2 regions of the Falsiroseomonas sp. E2-1-a20 genome follow, and region 2 is predicted to be linked to the other one. Evidence: predicted binding sites of a transcription regulator. Region 2 holds the regulator's gene; the other holds the start of a gene.
The links. The regulator HrcA, encoded in region 2, represses chaperone genes, less so after heat shock. The targets are predictions, from matches to a motif close to GTTNGCACTCNCNNNNNGNGAGTGCNAAC.
Positions count from the first base shown of each region.

Region 1: the regulator HrcA is predicted to act here: its motif matches at 4,794-4,822, upstream of groES (co-chaperone GroES).

Region 1 covers NZ_JBHMFT010000001.1:23,687-30,663, reverse strand. Annotated here, with positions in the region: gene ACFHPP_RS00160 (amidohydrolase family protein) at 1-572, opposite strand, end outside; gene ACFHPP_RS00155 (threonine dehydratase) at 569-1,525, opposite strand; gene ACFHPP_RS00150 (hypothetical protein) at 1,600-2,139, shown strand; gene ACFHPP_RS00145 (cold-shock protein) at 2,175-2,378, opposite strand; gene groL (chaperonin GroEL) at 2,658-4,307, opposite strand; gene groES (co-chaperone GroES) at 4,407-4,718, opposite strand; gene ACFHPP_RS00130 (usg protein) at 5,000-5,293, shown strand; gene ACFHPP_RS00125 (hypothetical protein) at 5,280-5,804, opposite strand; gene ACFHPP_RS00120 (TVP38/TMEM64 family protein) at 5,862-6,557, opposite strand; gene ACFHPP_RS00115 (glycosyltransferase family 2 protein) at 6,557-6,977, opposite strand, start outside.
Region 2 covers NZ_JBHMFT010000015.1:68,750-75,726, forward strand. Annotated here, with positions in the region: gene ACFHPP_RS18460 (NAD/NADP octopine/nopaline dehydrogenase family protein) at 1-51, shown strand, start outside; gene ACFHPP_RS18465 (helix-turn-helix domain-containing protein) at 151-555, opposite strand; gene ACFHPP_RS18470 (Smr/MutS family protein) at 647-1,183, opposite strand; gene ACFHPP_RS18475 (LutC/YkgG family protein) at 1,193-1,960, opposite strand; gene ACFHPP_RS18480 (hypothetical protein) at 1,957-2,202, opposite strand; gene ACFHPP_RS18485 (LutB/LldF family L-lactate oxidation iron-sulfur protein) at 2,199-3,635, opposite strand; gene hrcA (heat-inducible transcriptional repressor HrcA) at 3,687-4,757, opposite strand; gene ACFHPP_RS18495 (hypothetical protein) at 5,154-5,783, shown strand; gene ACFHPP_RS18500 (GlsB/YeaQ/YmgE family stress response membrane protein) at 5,842-6,096, shown strand; gene ACFHPP_RS18505 (D-Ala-D-Ala carboxypeptidase family metallohydrolase) at 6,122-6,709, opposite strand; gene gshB (glutathione synthase) at 6,772-6,977, opposite strand, start outside.

The DNA.
Region 1 (6,977 bases), on a different contig from region 2:
CCCTTCGGATCGCGGTCGATGCCGGAGGGATCGAGCCCGCCGACGATATCCGCCCCGTTCCGCAGCGCCTGTTCCAGCAAGTCCAGCGTTCCCGGCCGCACCAGCAGGCCGGATTGCGGAAACGCCACCACCTGGATGTCCATCCGCCCGCGCAGCGCCTCCCGCAGCGCCACCAGCGCGTCGCAATGGGTGGTGCCGATCTCGGTGTCCACATCGGCGAAGCTGCGGATGCGGGTGGTGCCACGCGCCAGGAACTGCTCCGCCAGCCGCGCGGATTGCCGCGCAGGGTCGAAGCCGTGGCGGCGCGCGGCGCGTTCCGATTCGATCCGGTCGATCAGAAGCGGCCCGACCTCGTTGGTCCACCAGCCCATGCCCCAGCGGGACTTGTCGAGATGGGTGTGCCCCTCGACGAAGGCGGGCAGCGCCAGCAGGCCCTGCCCGTCCTCAAGCATGGCCCCATCGGGCGCCGCCAGCCCCGGACCGATCGTGGAAATCGTGTCCCCCACGACCAGGATATCGACGGCCGCGCCACCCATCGGGCGGCAGTTGCGCAGCAGCAGATGTTCGCTCATGGCGCCAGCACCCAGTCCCGGAACAGATCAAGGTCGATATTGCCGCCGCACAGGATGGTCGCGACGCGCTTCCCCGCCATGCGGCCGCGTTCCTGCATCAGCGCCGCCAGCGGTGCCGCGCCGGCACCTTCCGCCAGGTTGTGCGTGTCCTGCCAATAGGCGCGGATCGCCGCCGCGATCTCGTCATCCGTCACCGTCACGATCCGCGCGGCACCCTTCGCGATGATGGCCAACGCGCCGGCATCCGGCACCCGCGTCGCCATGCCATCCGCCCTGGTCTCCGCCCGTTCCGTCGTCACCACCCGTCCGGCGGCGACGCTGCGGGCGTAGGAATCGGCGCCGGTGCTCTGCACGCCGATGATCTCGGTCGGCAGGCCCAGCAGGTCGCGCGCCATGATGCAGCCGCAGATGCCCGAGCCGAGCCCGATCGGCACATACAGCGCATCCAGCGGCGGTGCCGCCCGGAAAAGTTCCAGCGCGTAGGTGGCGACGCCGCGCACCAGGTCCGGTGCGAAGGAGGGGGCGAATTCCAGCCCCTCCACCGCCGCCAGGCGCATCGCCTCCTCCCGCGCCGCGTCGAAATCGGCGCCGTGTTCCACCAGCCGGGCGCCCTGCGCGCGCATCGCCGCGTTCTTCTCGACGCTGTTGCCGACCGGCACGACGATGGTCACCGCCACGCCGAGCCGCGCGCCCGCATAGGCCAGCGACTGTCCGTGGTTGCCCCGCGTGGCGGAGATGATGCCCGGAACCTGCGGCCTCTCCCGCTTCAGCCGCTCCATGAACACGAGCCCGCCACGCACCTTGAAGGCGCCGGTCGGCGTGTGGTTCTCGTGCTTCACCCAGACCTCCGCCCCGGTGCGCGCGGCGAGCAGCGGCCAGGCGAATTGCGGCGTCGGCGGAAACACGGCGTGGACCAGCCTTGCGGCCTCCTCCAGCGCGGGCAGGTCGAACACGCGGCATCCTTTCTCGGAACAATCGGCGGCGGAGGGCGTTCTCCGCCTGACGCAACTTAACGGAGGATTCCGCCATGGCCATCACGGTGGACAGCAGCCAGTGGACCGGACAGGGCCAGGATGCCGCCAAGGCGGTGCCCGTGGTGTGGGGTGAGTTCGCCGACGATGCCGCGCGCGACCGCGCGGCCGCGATGCTGCGCGCGGAAGGCGCCAAGCGGGACGACCCGACGACCCCGCCCGCCACCACGGAAACCGACACGCCGCTGAACCCGCCGGACGAGCACCCGGAGGAAGCGGACCTGCGCAACCGCCGTCAGCTTGGCGTCGGCACCGCGATGGCGGCCACCGCCATGGGTGCCGCGGGCCTGGTGATCGCGACGGGTGGCGCGCTGCTACCGGCGGTCGCGGCCGCCGCGGCGGCAGGGGCCGGAACGGGCCTCGCTGGCGAGGCCGTGGCCGCCGCCGTCTCCAACACCCCCGGTGAGGAAACCCGGCCGCCGCCGACCAATGGCGCGCTGATCGGTCTGCGCGCACCGGATGAGGCGACCCGCCAGGCGGCCGAGGCGCACCTGCGCGAACTGGGCGCCATCAACATCATCTACGACGACGCGTGAAACGGAACGGGCGGGGTGTTGCCCCGCCCGCCCTGTCACAACGGCCGCAGGTTGATGGCCGCTGCCTTGCCGCGTTCCATCGCAACCTCATAGGACACCTGCTGGCCCTCGTTGAGGCCTTGCAGGCCGGCCTTCTGCACGGCGGTGATGTGGACGAAAACGTCCTTCCCGCCATCCTGCGGGACGATGAAGCCGAAGCCCTTCGTCGCGTTGAACCACTTCACGGTGCCAGTCGCCATGCGAGCCGGGCTCCTTCCCTGGACGAGCAGGCCTGGGCGACCATCGCCCAGGCAGGCCATGCGGCGGCGGAACCTGGAGGCGGCCCGGGGCATGGTCCGGGAGGCACGGCGAGGCAAGCCGGTACGCGATGACAAGGGCAGCATGGGCAGCCGTATATCCGCTGTCAAAGCCATGACGTGGCGGTCACGCCCTTGTCAGAATTGTATCCCAACGCACAAAAAAGAGGCGGACCCTGCGGCCCGCCTCCTTTCCGTTCAGCGTGATGACTGATCCGAAGATCAGAAATCCATGTCGCCGCCCATGCCGCCCATGCCGCCGCCGCCACCGCCGCCGCCGGCCGGAGCCTTCGCCGGACGCTCGGCCACCATGGCTTCGGTGGTGATCAGCAGGGACGCGACCGAGGCCGCATCCTGCAGCGCCGTGCGCACGACCTTGGTCGGGTCGATGATGCCGGCTTCCACCAGGTTCTTGTACTCGTCCTTCTGGGCGTCGTAGCCGAACTCGTAGGTATCGGTACGCAGCACCTCACCGGCCACCACGGCGCCGTCCTTGCCGGCGTTCTCGGCGATCTGCTTCAGCGGCGCCTGGATGGCGCGCCGAACGATCTCGATGCCGACCTGCTCGTCGCTGTTCGCACCCTTCAGGGTGTGCAGGTTGGTGGAGGCGCGCAGCAGCGCGGTCCCGCCGCCCGGCACGATGCCTTCCTGGACCGCGGCGCGGGTCGCATGCAGCGCGTCGTCGACGCGATCCTTGCGCTCCTTCACCTCGACCTCGGTCGAGCCGCCGACGCGGATGACGGCGACGCCACCGGCCAGCTTCGCCAGGCGCTCCTGCAGCTTCTCGCGGTCGTAGTCCGAGGTGGTCTCCTCGATCTGCGCCTTGATCTGCTCGCAGCGGCCCTGGATCTCGGTCTTCTCGCCGGCGCCGTCGACGATCGTGGTGTTTTCCTTCTCGATCTTCACGAGCTTGGCGCGGCCGAGCATGGCGAGCGTCACGTTCTCGAGCTTGATGCCGAGGTCTTCGGAAATCACCTGGCCACCGGTCAGGATCGCGATGTCTTCCAGCATCGCCTTGCGGCGATCACCGAAGCCCGGCGCCTTGACGGCGGCGATCTTCAGGCCACCGCGCAGCTTGTTCACGACCAGGGTGGCCAGAGCCTCGCCCTCGACGTCCTCGGCCACGATCACCAGCGGGCGACCGGACTGCACGACGGCCTCGAGCAGCGGCAGCATCGGCTGCAGCTGGGACAGCTTCTTCTCGAAGATGAGGAGGTAGGGGTTCTCCATCTCCGCGATCATCTTCTCCGCATTCGTGATGAAGTACGGGGAGACGTAGCCGCGGTCGAACTGCATGCCCTCGACGACGTCGAGTTCGGTCTGGATGGACTTGGCTTCCTCGACGGTGATGACACCCTCGTTGCCGACCTTCTCCATCGCCTTGGCGATCATCTCGCCGATCTCGTTCTCGCCATTGGCGGAGAGCGTGCCGACCTGCGCCACTTCGGCGGAGGTGGTGATCTTCTTCGTCTTGGTCTCGAGCTCGGCGACGATCTGCGTCACGGCCTTGTCGATGCCGCGCTTCAGGTCCATCGGGTTCATGCCGGCGGCCACGGCCTTGGCGCCCTCGCGGATGATGGCCTGGGCCAGCACCGTCGCGGTGGTCGTGCCGTCACCGGCCGTGTCGTTGGTCTTCGAGGCCACTTCGCGCACCATCTGCGCGCCCATGTTCTCGAACTTGTCTGCCAGCTCGATTTCCTTGGCGACCGTCACACCGTCCTTGGTGATGCGCGGGGCGCCGAAGGACTTGTCGAGGACCACGTTGCGGCCCTTGGGGCCCAGCGTCACCTTCACGGCGTCGGCCAGGATGTCCACGCCACGGATCATGCGCTCGCGCGCCGAGGCGCCGAACTTAACGTCTTTCGCTGCCATGTAATTCTATTCCCTATCGTTCCGTTGAGGAGACCAGGCGAAGGTGCGGGTGGCCGGTGGGCGGCGTGGCGCGGATTGCCGCGCCGCCGCCCAGCGGGCTCAGGCCGCCTTCGCCACGGAAGGGGTGTCGAGGATGCCCATGATGTCGGACTCCTTCATGATAAGGAGCTCCTCGCCATCGAGCTTCACTTCGGTGCCCGACCACTTGCCGAACAGGATGCGGTCGCCGGCCTTGACGTCGAGCGCGCGGAGCTCGCCCTTGTCGTTCAGGGTGCCGGAGCCGACGGAGATGACTTCCCCTTCCTGCGGCTTCTCCTTGGCGGTGTCGGGGATGATGATGCCGCCCTTGCTCTTCTCTTCGGCCGTCACGCGGCGGACGAGAACGCGGTCATGCAGTGGACGAAAGCCCATGGACTTCTCCTGTCGCTTCCAAAAGATGGCAAGCTCTTCCGGAGATTTCACGGCCAGCGGACCCGATTGGCACCCGCTAGCACTCCCCCCAGAGGAGTGCCAGCGATGTAGGCCAGACCTCCATTCGCGTCAAGTATCGGCAGCACTCTCGGAGTGCGAGTGCTAAGCGCTTGTTTGTGAAGGTTTTTCTTGCAACCTGCTGGTTCCCTCATGCGATGCTGCCTTGCCGGCCACGTCAGGCCGGTATGGCGAGAGGCCCGGATGGGCCAGGAAGGAGCACGATGGAACTCAGTGGCCTCGAACGCTTCGCACGCACCCCATTGGCCGCCCCGCCGCCGGACTGGCGTCTCACCACGGCCGAGATCCTGTACCACATGCCGGACCATCCCGGCCTGTTGCAGACCTTCATCTGGCAGAAGCACGACCTTGCGCCGAAATTCCCGGCGCTCGGCCAGTTCCTCGCCTTCTGGCAGCGCGAGATCGAGGGCCCGCTGCATTCCGTCCGCGTCGCCTCCGCGGCGCTGATCCGCCCGGCGGAACTGCGCTACGCCAACGGCCAGTTCATTCTGCACTGATCCCGGGGAGGACGCGCGCCAGCCTGGCCGCGAACTCCGCTGGCTGGCCGCGGCCGAGCGGCGTGTTGTAGTGCCGCTTCCAGTAGGCGGCCATGCCGGCGACGTCGCCGGCGGCCGGAAGCCGGCCCGGCGCGCGGCGATAGCGCAGGCGCGCCATCGCCGCGGCATAGACCGGGTCGCGCAGCAGGGTCTCAGGCTCCGGCTGCCCCTTCGGCAGCCCCGCCAGCATCCGCATCCGCGCGGCCAGCGGCGGGCGGAAGGCCAGGAAGGTTTTCCAAATGTCGTCGTGGGTCGCAGGCTCCATCTGGAAGTAGCCCAGCGCCGGCCCGCGCGAGCCGTCCCGGTTCGGCAGCTGCCGCAGGTGCCGCAGCAGGCTTTCCTGCAATGCCGTTCCCAGCAGCAACTGCCCCACGGCCCGCCGCGCCGCCGGCGGGTCCAGCGCCAGCGCCACCAGCGCCGGATCGATGACCTTGAGAAGAAAGCTGCCGGGCGTCCAAACCACCTGTTCCATGCCGCGGCTCCTTCCGATCGAAGGTGCGACTACCACGAAATAGGAACAAATTCCAGATCAATCCGGATCGCCATCCATCGCCCGCGCCGCCCGATGCCGCCGCAGCAACCACAGCCCGAGCCCGAATGACACCAGCAGCAGCGCCGCCGCCAGGCCAAGCTGCCACGCCCCCTCCACCCGGATCCCCTTGCCCAGCAGCGCGAAGACCACGGTCTGCGGCAGGTAGCCGAGCGCCGAGCCGGCCAGGAACGGCCAGGCCGCCAGCCCCGCCATCCCGGCCAGCAGGTTCAGCGCCAGGTTGTTGCCCACCGGCAGCAGCCGCAGCGCCAGCGTCGCCTGGAACGGGCTCTGCACCAGCGCATCGCGCAGCGGCCGCAGCCGGTGCCCGAAGCGGCCGGACATGCGCTTTTCCGCCCAGCGCCGCCCGAGCAGCCGCGCCCAGCCATAGCTCGCGGCGCACCCCAGCAACTGCGCCAGCAGGCCGAGCAGGATGCCGAGCACCGTGCCGAACCCATAGCCGCCCAGGAACACCACGCTCTGCCGCGGCGCGCCCACCGCCGTCAGCGCCGCGCCCACCAGGACGAAGACCAGCTCCCCCCACAGCCCTTCGCCGCGGATGTCACGGTCCACCCAGCCGGTGCCGGGTATCCCATCGAAGCTGCGGAACAGCGCGCCTGCCGCCAGCAGCCCGCCGGCCAGCAGCAGCAGCTTGCCGAGCGATTTCCAGCGCAGAGACTTTGAAAGGCCCGGCATCAGCCGGCCGGTGGAACCGCGGCTGGCTTCGCCACCCCGACAGAAACCCGCTCCGCCACCGGCCGCCGCCAGCGCCGTTGCAGCCAGATCACGCCCAGCAGGTCGGACACCGCGACGCCGAGGCGATCCAGCGTGCCGTAGTTGGACTGCCCGCGCAGCCGTGGCCGGTGGTTCACCGGCTCGCTCACCACCCGCCCGCCGGCGCGCAGCACCAGCGCCGGCAGGTAGCGGTGCATGTGGTCGAACCGCGGCAGGTCGAGGAACAGTTCCCGGGAAAACACCTTCAGCCCGCAGCCGGTATCCGGCGTCCGGTCGCCCAGCAGCCGGGCACGGACGGAATTTGCCAATCGGCTGGTCACCCGCTTCACCCGGCTGTCGCGCCGCTGCGTGCGGTGCCCGGCCACCATCAGGTCCGTGGCC
Region 2 (6,977 bases):
GATTTCTCCCGCCTGCGGCAGTTGCTGCGGGATGGGCATCCCAGGGATTAGAGCATTTTCAAGTCAGGCGGATACGCCTGACGGCTCGGAAAATGCGCCAAATCAACAGCTAGGGCCGTTTCACCTGTGCACGGCGCAGGTGAAACGGCCCTAACGCGCGGGGCGGCGCAGCCGGGGTTTCTCGCCCGGCACCTCCCCGGGGACGTCCCGATCCAGCAGGCCGTGCATGGCGGCGACCGTCTGCGGGCTGAGGCGGTGGATCGACTCCGCCAGCCGGTTGGCCAGCGCCGTCGCCTCCGGCGTCAGGCCACCGGTATCCAGCGAGACCTTGGGGTGGGACAGCTTGGCGAGGTTCGAAAGCTCCTCCGCCTCGTCCCAGATCAGGCCGAAGAACTCGTTCACCTGGTGCACCAGCCCGGCTGAGGGCCGGCCGCGATGGCCGTGTTCCAGCGCGGAGAGGTAGGCGGAGGAGACCTGGAGGTGCGTCGCCAGCGCCTTCAGCGTCAGCCGCCGCTGGCGCCGCAGCATCCGCAGGCGGGCGCCGAAGGGCGTCATCGCTGATCCTTGCCGGCCTTCGCAGCCCTCTCCCCCCCGGGGGGGAGAGGGTTGGGTGAGGGCGGCTCGCGCAGGCCGGTCAGGACCGGGGTCACCCCCGGTTGGTCCGCCGCCGCCGCAGCAGCAGGTTCACCGCGCCGGAATTCGTCGGGTGCGGGTGCGCGGCGCCGAGCACGAGGGGGCGCATGTCCGGGTCGTTCAGCCAATGCGGCAATTCGCGCTGCAGGATGCCGCCTTCCGGCTGCGGACCCTTGCCGGTGACCACGGTGACGGTGCGGATGCCCTCCTCCGCCGCGCGGTGCAGGAAGGCGCGGAACACCAGGTGCGCCTCCGCGGCGCGCCGCCCATGCAGGTCCAGCGTGCGTTCCGCCCGCATGTCGCCGCGGCGCAGCGCCGCCCAGCGCTTGCGGTCGAGCCCGCCCGGCACCTCCCCCACCCGGATTTCCGGCGGTGGGGCCGGGCGCGCAGGCTTCGAGGGCGTCGGCGCCACCTGCACCGGCGGCGCGGTCGCGGCCGCCGGTGGCTCGGGTGGCGCAGGGGGCCGCTCATGCCCATTCAGCGGAAGGATTTCGGCGGTGAAGGCGCGCCACAGCGCGAGGTCGGCCGGGCTCAGCCGCTTGGCGCGCATGGCGGTGGCTCAGTCGCCCGGGACGGCAGCGGTGCCGGGCTGCGCCACCGCCTCGGCCCGGGCCTCCGCCGGGCTTTCCATCCGCGGCGCCGGCTCGTCCTCGATCAGCAGGATGTGCAGCCGGCGCGGGCCATGCGCGCCGAGCTCCAGCGTCTGCTCGATATCGGCGGACCGCGACGGCCCGGTGACCAGCATGATGTTGCGCGGCATGAAGCCACCGGTCAGCGCATCCGCCTGCCCGGCCCGCAGCCGGTCCCAGGCTTCCTCATAGGCGCCGACCACGTCGGAGGCGCGCAGCACCGCGATCTCGGTATCCGGCAGCAGGTTCAGCGTGGTCGGGCGCTCGGGACCGGAGGGCAGCACCAGCGTGCCGGTCTCGGCGATGCCGGCCCAGGCGTGTTGCAGGGAGACCGCATCGCCATCCTGCGCGCGGCGGGCCTCGCGTTCCAGCATCGGGCGGGTCGACCAGTCGATGCCCAGCAGGTCCGGATGCGGCGCCATCACGAGGCGGGAAGGCAGGTTCTGCGCCGCGAGATAATCCGCCACCGCGGCCGGGATGGCGGCAGCATCCGGCACCCGCTCGACCGTGGAAAATTCCTTCTCGGCGTTGCGGATGAACAGCGCGATCTGCTCGGCGCGCGGCAGGCGGGACCGCGCCGGGATCAGGTGGCGCGGATGGGTGGCGAGCCGCCCTTCCAGCATCGCCGCCTGGTCGGCCGGCAGCGGCCCGCGCTTCAGGCCGCGGCGGATGGCGCCGAGGATGGCGTCCCTGGTCATTGGCGATCCTGCTCCAGCGCTTCGCGCACTGCCTGTTCCAGCCGCGCGAGCGCGGTCTCGATGCGGTCGAGATCCTCGTTCAGCCGGGCGGCGGGTGTGGTGGCGTCGATCCGCGCGTAGATTTCCTCCAGCGTCCCGGTCGGGCGGGGTGCCACACGGTCCGGCGCGCGCTGGTCCGGGAAGGGGTAGCCGCGGACGCGCTCGGCCTCGTCGCCGGCGGGCTCGTAGGGTGGGCGGTTCATCGGCGGCGTGCCCCGTGCCGGGTGGTGCGGTAGCGGGCCATGAAGGTGCCGCCGGGTTCCGGTGCCGGCAGGTCCCGCCCCGCCGTCCAGCCGCCGGCCAGCGGCAGCGACCTGAACGCGCCCTTGCCGCGGCCGAGCAGCGACAGCGCGCCGATGCCGAGCTTCGTGGCCATCCGGTACATCCCCGGCCGCTTCGCGAACCAGGCCCAGAAGGCGAGGCCGGAGCGCACGGATTGCGGCGAGAGGTGCCGCTCGAACTCGCGTTCCCGCCAATGGCGCATCAGCTTCGGCAGCGGGATCTTCACCGGACAGACGCTTTCGCACTTGCCGCAGAAGGTACTGGCATTCGGCAGGTTGCCGGCCTTGTCGATGCCGATCAGCGTCGGCGTCAGCACGCTGCCCATCGGGCCGGGATAGACCCAGCCATAGGCATGCCCGCCGGCGACGCCATAGACCGGGCAGTGGTTCATGCAGGCGGCGCAGCGGATGCAGCGCAGCATTTCCTGGAAGTCGGTGCCGATCATGTTGGACCGGCCATTGTCGATCAGGACCACGTGGTAGTCCTCCGGCCCATCCAGGTCGCCCTCGCGCCGGATGCCGGTGGAGAAGGTGGTGTAGACGGAGAAATCCTGGCCGGTGGCGGAACGGGCGAGCAGCCGCAGAAGGCTGGTCGCATCCTCCAGCGTCGGCACCACCTTCTCGATGCTGGCGAGCACGATGTGCGTCTTCGGCAGGGTCTGCGTCAGGTCGCCATTGCCCTCGTTGGTGACGATGACGTTGCTGCCGGTCTCGGCGATCAGGAAGTTGGCGCCGGTGATGCCGACATCGGCGGCGAGGAAGCGGGAACGCAGCTTGGTGCGGGCCTCCGCCATGATGTCGCTGCGCTCATGGAACACACGGTCCTTCGGCAGTTCCGTGTGGATCTCCCGGAATGTCTTTTCCCAATCCTCGCGATTGAGATGGAAGGCCGGGCCGATGATGTGGCTCGGCGGCTCCTTGCGAATCTGCAGGATGTATTCACCGAGGTCGGTTTCCACCGGCTCGATGCCATGCGCTTCCAGGTGGTCGTTGATGCCGAGTTCCTCGGAGATCATCGACTTGCCCTTGGTGACCGTGCGAGCGCCCTTGTCGCGGCAGATCTTCAGGACGGTGGCGCGGGCGTCATCGGCGGTGGAGCACCAATGCACGGTGCCGCCGGCGCGTTCCACCTTCGCCGCATAGGCTTCCAGGTAGAAGTCCAGGTTGGCCAGGGTGTGGTTCTTGATGTCCCGGCCGATGTCGCGCAGCCGCTCGAACTCCGGCAGCGCCGCCACCGCCGCCGCCCGCTTGGCGTGCGAGGTGCCCTTGCTGCGGTCAAGCGCCTTCTGCAGGCCAACATCGGCCAGGGCGCGGGAGGCGTTCGCCTTGAAGGCGGGGGAGGTGATGTGGACCACGGGGTGCTCCTGCTTCCCGCTGATATAGCGTGGAAGGCGGCGCCGTGCAGCCTAGCCTAGTAGCCGCCCGATCACGCGCGCCGTGTAATCCACCACCGGGATGATCCGCCCGTAGTTGATCCGCGTCGGCCCGATCACCCCGATGGCGCCGACGATCTGTTCCGCCCCGTTGCGGAAGGGCGAGACCACCATCGAAAGCCCGGCGCTGTCGAACAGCCCGCTCTCGGCGCCGATGAAGATCTGCACCCCCTCCCCGCGCTGCGCCAGGTCGAGCAGCCGCAGCATGGTCTCCTGCGCCTCCAGGCGTTCGAACAGCGCCTGGATTTCCTGCACGCGCTGGGCGTAGTCCAGGTTCTGGCCGAGGTTCTGCAACAGCTTGGCCTGGCCACGCAGGATCAGCGACCCGCCCGCGCCGCCGGACCAGGTGCCGAGCCCGGCCTCGATCACCTGGTTGGTCAGGGCGTCCAGCGCGGTGCGGTTGGCGGAGATTTCCTCCGCCACCGTGCCGCGGGTTTCTTCCAGCGTGCGGCCGGACAGGCGGGCGTTCAGGTAGTTGCTGGCCTGTTGCAGGGCGGAAGGCGGCAGGCCGAGCGGCACCTCGATGACGCGATTCTCAACCTGGCCATCGGCGGTGACCAGCACCACCAGGGCGCGGCCGGTGCCGAGTGCCACGAACTCGATGTGCCGCACCGGGGCTTCCCGCTTCGGCGCCACCACCAGGCCCGCGGCGCCCGCCAGGCCGGACAGCATCTGGCTGGCCTCGCCGAGCGTCTCCTGCAAGGACCGGCCGCCGGCGGCGCAGCGCGCGGCGATCGCGTCGCGCTCCTCCTCCGGCAGCGCGCCGAATTGCAGCAGGCCGTCGACGAACAGGCGCAGCCCGCGTTCCGTCGGCAGTCGCCCGGCGGAGGTGTGCGGGGCGAACAGCAGCCCGGCTTCCTCCAGGTCCGCCATGACGTTGCGGATGGTGGCAGGCGACAGCGAATGCGGCAGGCGGCGCGACAGGGTGCGGGAGCCGACCGGCTCGCCGGTCTGGACATAGGTCTCCACCAGCTCCCGCAGCACCGCGGCACTGCGCTCGTCGAGCCCCGGCGGCAGGGGAATGGCCGTGTGGGCGAAGGTCATGCTGGGCACCCCCGTGGGGCGCGGCGGCTTGGTGATGGGACCCATGGTGATCCGGTCCGTGAAGATTTCATTGCGACGCTAGGGGCCCGCGATGGTGCGGGTCAACCTTGCGACCACCGATAGGTCATGCCGGGCGGCCCGACCTGCAAGATCAAGTGGCTTCACGTTGCGGCAAGGTTTCGACACGGTCCTGCCATGCGGTGGTTGGAACGCCCCCGGTCTGATGTGCCTGGCGAACAGGGAGGGCGGGGATGATCGGCCAGGGGCAGGTACCGGCGGAAAATCGGGAAGCCCTGCTGCTGGCCGGGCCACCGGAGGCGCTGGCCGTCTTCACGACCCAGGTGGCGACCCCGATCCGAGGTTGACGCAACCGGCATGGCCCCGGCAGGTGGCGGCATGGCCCTGCTTCGCCTGATTGTCCTGTGCCTGCTGCTGTGGCCCTTCGCCGCGCGCGCGCAACCGGACCCCTGGACCGCCTGCGCCCGCGCCATCGCGGCGGCGGAGGCGCGCAGCGGCATCCCGGACGGCCTGCTGCTGGCCATCGCCCGCGTCGAAAGCGGCCGCGCCAGCCCACGCGGCGGCACCGCCCCCTGGCCCTTCGCGCTGAACGCCGGCGGCGAGGGCATCTTCCCCGAAACCGCGGCGGAGGCGGTGGAGACCGTGCAGGCCCTGCGGACGGCCGGCCGGCGGTCCATCGATGTCGGCTGCATGCAGGTGAACCTGGTGTACCACCCGGAGGCCTTCCCGGACCTTGCTAGCGCCTTCGACCCGCCGGTCAACGTCGCCTACGCCGTGCGCTTCCTGCGGGAGCTGCGCGGGCGGACCGGCAGTTGGGCGGAGGCGGTGGCGCAGTATCATTCGATGGAGCCCGGGCGCGGGCTCGCCTACCACGCCAAGGTCCGCGTCGCCCGCGGCGCCGCCCTGCCGGCGCGGACGGTGGCGGGGCTGTGCCCGCCGGGGCGCCGGGCGCGGCTGGTGATCCCGCCGGGGGCGGGCGCGCGGCCGCGAATGGTCTGCGGCAGATAGATCGGGAACCGCGAGGGTTTTCGGCGCTTACATTGCCATTGGGGCAGGGAGAGTGCACGTGGGTTTCATCTGGACGATCATCATCGGCTTCCTCGCGGGCGCGCTCGCGAAGTTCCTCATGCCGGGGCGCGATCCCGGCGGGTTCATCATCACCATCCTGCTCGGGATCGTCGGGGCCGTGGTGGCGACCTGGCTCGGCCAGGCTGTGGGCTGGTATCGTGCCGGGGAGGGCGCGGGCTTCATCGGCGCCGTGGTCGGCGCGGTGATCGTGCTGGCGATCTACCGCATGGTCATCGGCCGCCGCGCCACCTGAGGCACGCCGTGGGGCAGACCAGCAGTCACTCCGACATCTTGCTGGTCTGCCCGCGCGTGTCGATGTGGGTGAAGTTTTCGCTGGGATAGGCGTGGATGTAGCCCTTGAAGGCGAACCACACGCCGAGCGGCCAGACCCGCCAGGTGCGGGGCAGTTCTCCGAACGGGATGGTGCCGGCCTTCACCTTCTCCGCCTTCCGTTCGAACATCACAGGGGAGTGGAACATCCTCCCGCTGTTGCTCCATTCCTTCAGGATCTTCTCGACATCGGTGCAGGGCATGCCGGCGACTTTGAAGTCGATGGCGCTGAAGGCCATGTGCTGGCTGGTCCTGGCGCGGCCGGTGTAGCCGGTGGATTTGTCGCTGGAGGCCTGGTTGTAGGCTTCGCTGCGGTAGATGCTGACCAGGTTGATCGACTTGCCGAGATGCTCCCGCAGCGCATCCAGTATCAGGATGGTGGGGATGATGTTGTCCCACAGCCGCTCCGGCGGCTTGCTGTTCGCCGTGCCGAACTTGTTCTTGGCCGAGGTCCGCGCCAGCAATTCGCCGGGGCTGAAATACTTCAGCCCCAGCCCGCCGATGCGCGCGTCGAAATCCGTCCTGTAGTCGCCCATCTCCGTATCCTCCCGGCAGGGAGGCTACGGCCGGGTCCGCGTCACCGCGGTTTCAGGACGTTTCAGGCGCCGACCTTGGCCTCGATGGCGTCCCACAGGGCGCGTTCCAGGTGGATGCCGTCGAAGCGGGCGATCTCCTGCAGGCCGGTGGGGGAGGTCACGTTGATCTCGGTCAGGTAGCCGCCGATCACGTCGATGCCGACGAAGATCATGCCGCGCGCCCGCAACTCCGGCCCGATGGCCGCGCAGATCTCGCGCTCGCGGTCGG